Regions from separate parts of the Lentzea sp. NPDC092896 genome, predicted to be linked through region 2. Evidence: riboswitches for the same ligand, from Rfam matches in the RefSeq annotation. Region 2 holds a riboswitch; the other holds the start of a gene.
The links. A riboswitch is a leader RNA that binds a small molecule or an ion and turns the genes downstream of it on or off. The one in region 2 is predicted to bind cobalamin.
Positions count from the first base shown of each region.

Region 1: linked by a shared signal. The riboswitch ahead of metE (5-methyltetrahydropteroyltriglutamate--homocysteine S-methyltransferase) and the one ahead of ACIQF0_RS05195 (CbtB-domain containing protein) in region 2 are both predicted to bind cobalamin.

Region 1 is NZ_JBIVPX010000001.1:1,690,925-1,694,314, reverse strand. It holds gene ACIQF0_RS07585 (AMP-binding protein) at 1-140, opposite strand, end outside; gene ACIQF0_RS07580 (enoyl-CoA hydratase/isomerase family protein) at 133-873, opposite strand; gene ACIQF0_RS07575 (TetR/AcrR family transcriptional regulator) at 948-1,508, shown strand; cobalamin riboswitch at 1,507-1,712, shown strand; gene metE (5-methyltetrahydropteroyltriglutamate--homocysteine S-methyltransferase) at 1,820-3,390, shown strand, end outside.
Region 2 is NZ_JBIVPX010000001.1:1,173,619-1,177,008, forward strand. It holds gene ACIQF0_RS05180 (hypothetical protein) at 1-810, opposite strand, end outside; gene ACIQF0_RS05185 (YbaB/EbfC family nucleoid-associated protein) at 807-1,262, opposite strand; gene ACIQF0_RS05190 (CbtA family protein) at 1,323-2,081, opposite strand; gene ACIQF0_RS05195 (CbtB-domain containing protein) at 2,107-2,295, opposite strand; cobalamin riboswitch at 2,328-2,519, opposite strand; gene ACIQF0_RS05200 ((2Fe-2S)-binding protein) at 2,554-3,204, opposite strand; gene ACIQF0_RS05205 (phosphoribosyl-ATP diphosphatase) at 3,313-3,390, shown strand, end outside.

The DNA.
Region 1 (3,390 bases), 520 kb from region 2:
TCCCGCAACGCCTGCGCGTACCCGTCCGACAGCGCGTCGATCTCGGCGAAGGTGAACGAGCCGCCGGGATCGAACGTCCACGCGGTCTTGTCCGGCCACCGAGTCACGGCCGTTCGCAATGCGGAGATGAGGTCAGCCACGGCCGAACTCCTCCCGGGGCTCGTCCCCCTCGCCGGACAGGCTCGTGACGATCGCGTGGTCGACCTCGGTCGCCATCGCCTGCTCCAGCGTCGAGTCCACACCCAGGTCGAGCGCTCGTTTCGCGAGCCCGGCGGCGACCGGCGGCTGGGCGGCGATGCGGCGCGCGAGCTTCATCGCGTGCTTCTCGTGGTTCAGCGCGTAGGAGTTGATCAACCCCAACTCGTACGCGCGCGGAGGGTGAATTCGTTCGCCGAGCAGGAGCATCTCCTTGGCACGCGCCAGACCGACGATCCGAGGCAGCAGGCTGGAGATCCCACCGGTGACGCTGAGCCCGACGCCGACCTCGGGAAATCCGAACTGCGCGCTGGTCTGCGCCACGACCAGATCGCAGCCCAGCGCGAACTCGGCGCCCGCACCGAGCGCGTAGCCGTGCACCGCGGCGATCACGATGCCGGGGAAGTCGCGGATCGCGCGGGTGACGTCCTGAATGCGCTCCAACCGGGCTCGCGTCTGCTCCTCGGTCTCGACCGGAACCGGCTCCTTCAGGTCGTGGCCGGCGCAGAACGCCCTGCCGCGGCCCGCCAGCACGATCACCCGCGCCTGGTCCTCACCTGCCCGCGCGAACGCGGCCAGCAGGTCCTCGACCAGCGCCGGGACCACGGCGTTGAGCCGTTCCGGACGGTTCAGGTGCACCTGCGCGATGCCCTCGGCACAGGAGTAGTCGACGGTCATCTCTCCCCTTCGATCGATCGATCGATCGGGACTGACGCTAGAGTGAGCGAGTCGGGCCGGTCAAGGGAGGCAGCATGACGACGGAGGAACGGGTCCGCGAGGCGGCCGTGCGGTTGTTCGCCGAGCGCGGCTTCCACGGCACCGGCATCCGCGACCTCGCCCAGGCCGCCGGCCTGTCGTCGGCGACGCTCTACCACTACATGGGCACCAAGGAAGACCTGCTGGTCGAGATCATGCGCACGAGCCTGACCGAGCTGATCGGCAAGGCCGAGCAGATCACCGGTGACGAGACGGACCGTCTTGTCTCGTTGGTCAAGATGCACGTGCAGGCGCACGCCGAGAAGCCGCGCGAGACAGCGGTGGTGGACGGCGAGATGCGCGCGCTGACCGGCGAGCGCCGCGAGGAGATCGTGGCGTTGCGCGACCGCTACGAGCGCTTCTGGCAGGACGCGATCGACGACGGCGTGAAGGCGCGCAAGCTGACGGTCGCCGATCCGAGCGTCGCGCGGCTCGCGTTGCTGGAGATGTGCAGCGGCGTCTCGCGGTGGTACTCCCCCGCGGGGCCGGTCAAGTTGAGTGATCTCACCATTCAGTACGCGGCTATGGCGCTGGGCATGCTCGGCGCGGCCCGCTAGTGTCGGTCCTGCCAGCGGTTCACCCGGGCTCGTTCCGGGTGGAGCAAAAGGGAACCCGGTGCGAGTCCGGGACTGCCCCGCAGCGGTGAGTGGGAACGAAAGCCGTCAGAAGCACTGGGTCTGCCAGATCTGGGAAGCGACGGCCGGTAGGAGCCAGCGAGACGCCCACGAGTCCGAAGACCTGCCGCCGGTCCGCGCGCCGACCCGGTGCGCGGTGCTCCGGAGCCTCTCGGGCGGGCTGACGGGCGCGGCTGCGTGCCGTCCTGCTCGCGTGTCTCCGGTGCTTCCGCACGCTCGCGAGGAGAGAGCCTGTGACCATTGGCAGCACTGTTTTCGGCTACCCCCGCATCGGACCGAAGCGCGAACTGAAGCGCGCGGTCGAGCAGTACTGGGCCGGGAAGATCGACGAGGCCGCCCTGCGGGAGACGGCGAAGCAGCTCAGGGCGCAGACCTGGGCCGAACTGTCCGAACTGGACTCCGTTCCGTCGAACACCTTCTCGTTCTACGACCAGGTGCTCGACACGTCGTTGCTGTTCGACGCGATCCCCCAGCGGTTCCGCGACCTCGGACTGTCCGAACTGGACACCTACTTCGCGGCGGCCCGCGGCCGGGACGGCGCCGCGGCCCTGGAACTGACGAAGTGGTTCGACACGAACTACCACTACCTGGTGCCGGAACTGGGCCCGGACACCGAGTTCCGGCTGGCCGGCGACAAGCCGATCGCCGAGTACCGCGAGGCGCTCGAACTCGGCGTCACGACCCGGCCGGTGCTGCTCGGCCCGGTGACGTACCTGTTGCTGGCCAAGAGCACGGTGCCCGGCTTCGAACCGCTGGCACTGCTCGACCGCCTGCTGGAGGCGTACGTCGAACTGCTCGGCCGCCTGCGCGTCGAAGGCGTCGAGTGGGTGCAGATCGACGAACCGGCGTTCGCCGCCGACCGCACACCGGCCGACCTGAACGCGTTGCGCCGCGCGTACCGGACGCTCAGCGGACTGCCCGGCAGGCCGAAGCTGCTGGTCACCGGCTATTACGGCGGCCTCGGCGAGGCGTTGCCGATCCTGGCCGAGTCGCAGGTCGAGGCGATCGGCCTCGACCTGGTCAGCGCACCGGACACGTCGGTCGCGATCCCCGCGTTGCGCGACAAGATCCTGGTGGCCGGCCTGGTCGACGGCCGCAACGTGTGGCGCACCGATCTGCACGCCGCGCTGGCGAAGGCCGCGACGTTGCTGGGCTTCGCGAACGAGGTCGTCGTGTCGTCGTCCTCCACGCTGCTGCACGTGCCGTACGACCTGGAGGCCGAGGACCTGGAGCCGGACGTGCGGGCGCGGCTCGCGTTCGCCCGGCAGAAGGTGCGCGAGATCGTGGTGCTGGGCAGGGCTTTGCGCGGCGGAGCCGACGGTGCCTGGGCCGACGAGGCGAAGCGCCAGGTGCCCAGCCCGCGCCGCGACGACCACGTCCGGGCGCGCATCGAGTCGTTGCGGCCGGAGCACAGTCTTCGCTCCCCGTACGAGGAGCGTGCCGCCGCCCAGCAGGCCCGGCTCGGGTTGCCGCCGCTCGCGACCACGACGATCGGGTCGTTCCCGCAGACCGGTGACATCCGCAAGGCGCGTGCGGCCGTGCGCAGCGGTGAGATCACCGAGGACGAGTACGGACAGCGGATGCGGGACGAGATCGGTCGCGTGATCGATCTGCAGGAGGACATCGGCCTGGACGTGCTGGTGCACGGTGAACCCGAGCGCAACGACATGGTCCAGTACTTCGCCGAGCACCTGGAAGGCTTCGCCAGCACGCAGTTCGCGTGGGTGCAGTCGTACGGGTCGCGGTGCGTGCGGCCGCCGATCATCCACGGCGACGTGTCCCGCCCGAAGCCGATGACGGTGCC
Region 2 (3,390 bases):
CTTCCAGCTCCGCAGGCCCTGACGCAGGTGCTCGTCGAACGTGCGCGCCAGGTCCTCGGTCCGCGTCGCGATGTCGTTGAACGCGCCCGCGGCCTTGCTCGTGGCCGCCGGGTCGCCGGTGACCAGGTCCACGGCCTGCTTCAACGGCGCCACGACGTCGAGCAGCCAGCCGAGTCCTTTGCTGATCAGGAAGTTCAGCGGGTCGGAGATCGCGCCGGCGAGCTTCATGCCGTCCTGCATGAAGTTGTTCATGTCGGAGATGACGCTGACGACGTCCTTCGCGATCGCGGCGCCGTCGCCCTTCTGGAGGTCGTCCCCGAGCTTCGCGCTGTCCTTCATGAGCGAGTAACTGCTGCCACCGAACGGGATCAGCTTCGCGGACGCCTTGCCGACGTTGTCGCCGGAGTACTGGTCGCCGTAGCTCTTGCCGAGTGCGCCGAGGTTCGAGGTGCCCTTGCCGCCGGAGACCATCGGCGGCGCGGTGGCGCTGTCGAGTCCACTTTGGAGCGTCTTGCCGAACGCGTCCGTCGTCGTTTGCTCGTGGCCCGCGTAGGTCTGCGCGGTGGCGGTGAGGGCGGAATCGATCTTGCCGAAGCCCTCGGTCATCTTGCCGAAGTGGCCGTGCAGATCGCCCAGCAACTCGTCGTACTGCTGGTAGAGGCCGAGCAGGTGCCCGAGCGCGCCCCAGCTGACCGCGGGCACCGACGCGGTCGTGACGGCGTCGTTGAGCTTCGTGGAGGTGCCGGAGAGCGTGCCGATGGTCTTCGCGCACCGGGCGATCTCGTCCGCGTGCACCACGATCCCGGTCACCAGCGGTCGTCCTTGCGGAAGATGCTGCCGGTGTCGCCGTCGTCGTCCGCCGGGGAACGGGCCGGTGGGGCGGCGGGCCGGCCGAAGATCTCCTGCTGCGTCGCCAGCACGCGCTCGGCGATCGGGAGGTCGGTGTGGCCCTGCACGATCTCCGCCTGCTGACGCGCGGCCGCGGCGACGGCCAGGTGCAGCGTCGACATCACGGCCTGGGAGAGCTGCGTGGTGCTCAGCCGCTTCGCGTCCTCGGTGAACCGGATCTCCTTGATGGAACCGGACAAACCCGCGACGACCGTGACGGAACGGTCGGGGGACTGGACGCTGGCTTCCACTGTTCTGAGCTCGTTGCCCATCGCGTCGTACTCGGCGGCACGGGCGTCGGCGGCGCGGTTCGCCTGCTCGAAGAACTCGAGCTTCTGACGCATCTGTTCCAGCAACTCAGCGCTGTCAGGCATGCGCCGAACGTACCAATCGCGGCTGGGCGGGGTGGCCGCACCCACGGCCACCCCACACCATCAGGCGACAGCGGCCTTCTCAGGGGCCTTGGCCTTGCGCGACGCCGGGTCGATCAGCAGGCCGAACACCACGCCGATGCCGACGTAGAGCGTGGCGAGCTGGGCGAGCGAACTGAGGCGGAACTGCCACAGCACGTTCACCGGCATGTCCGCGGGGATCGTGTCCGGCGGCGCGGGGAACGCCAGCAGCACCACCGCGACGGCCGCGGCCACCGCGAGCAGCACAGCGGTCGTCCGCACCGGCTGCGACTGGGCGCGCAGCTGTTCGGCGAGCCAGCTCGCGGCCCACACGATCACCAGTCCGGCCACCACGACACCGAGGTAGAGCGCGGTCCGGTAGTTCACCGTCTCCGGGTCACCCACGGCCGGCGGGTTGGCCGGGTACTTGAGCCACGGCAGCAGCGCCACGGCACCGAACACCGCGGCCCCGAACGCGAAGCTGCGGCTGAACGGCGTGCGGTCGGCGAACCAGCGCTTCGACAGCGCGTAGGCCGTGGCGAACACGAGGCCCACCGCGATGCCGACGATCACCACGCCGAGCATGCCGCCCACGACCTGGGCGCCACGGCTGACCAGCTCTTCCTCGCCGCCGTGCGTGTGGCCGGCCTCTTCGCCGGCGGGTGCCCGTGCCTCCTCGACCGCGAGCGCGGCGCGAATCGGGATCTCGGTCACCAGCAGCTGCACGAGCGCGGAGGCGACGCCAGCAATACCGCCGGCCGCGACTCCGCGCAGCGCAAGGGACTTGTACGTCGTCGTCATGTCTTCCCTGCCTGGGATCGGGGGATCAGTGGCAGGGGACGCCGAGCGCGTGGCGGCCGTCGTGGAAGAACTCGTGCAGCAACTCGGAACCCGCGCCGAGCGCGAGACCGTTCTCCTGCAGGACGAGGTACGTGACGATCAGGCCGAGAAGTGCGGCGGCGAACGCCCACTTGGGCACCTGGACGGCGGACAGATTTGCTGCGGGGCTCGTCATGACGGGCTCCTCCATACCTCGTGGAAGGTCAACTCTCCTTGCGGCGCCGCAGCCGGTCTCCTGACTCCCGGATCAACGCTGCCCCCGCGTCTTCCCAGCCCTCTCGCGAGGACCAGTGACGTGCTCGGCGGGGATCGCTTCCCGGTCACAGTGGCGAGGACCGCGCCGGATTTTCACCGGCTTCCCGTCACTGCGGCGCGTGCACCGTAAGTTGATCCATCGGTTAAGCACAACCGGCCATAAGAGTTGTTGCGTTCCTCACTTCACGAGTGGACAGTCACCACACTTCCCACCTGCGGCGACGCGGTAGTAGAGACAACACGACCGACGCCGGAACGTGACCTCGCCGGGAAAACTGAGGAATTCTCCCGCCTGTTCGAACGGCGGTGAGCTCATGAGCCGTTCGCCGCGTTCTTCCGCTTCCTCGGCGGTGAGCATGCGTGCGCGCACAACCATTTTGAGCGCGCCCGCGACGTTCGACATCGCGTTGCCCCACAACAATCCACGCGCCACCGGCGTGACGGCCTGGATCGCTTCCACCACCGGTTCGAGCGCCTCTGCGGCCTTCGGGCCCAGTCTCGGCTGGTCGATGCGGACGCTCAGGCCGTTCGCGGGGTGGTGCTGCCACCAGAGGTTCTCCGGGCGGACGTCGATCGGGATGCCCGCGGCCGTGAGCGGGCTGAGCAGCCGTGCCGTGTAGCTGAGGAAGAACAGGCTGGCCGCTACGCGTGGTTCCTCCGCTTTGTACCGGATCGCGATCGCGTCGATGGTGTTCTTGAGCGCCGGACCTTCCAACAACGCCGTTCCCGGCAGCCAGGACTCGTCCGGGCGGCCCACGTCGAGCGCGAAGAACGGGTTGATTCCGCGCACCCGGCGCAGTGCTTCGAGGACCTCGGCGAACTCAGACACAGAAGTTCACGCTACTGGGTGTCCATGCAGGACAGATCACGTCCACGGCCTGGGACAGATGTGACCGCGGTGTGGACGGGGGTCGCCGGGATGGGAGGATGTCATGCCGTGAAGACCTTCGATTCCCTGTTCGCTGAACTGACCGAACGAGCCGCCACCAAGCCGGAGGGTTCCGGCACCGTTGCT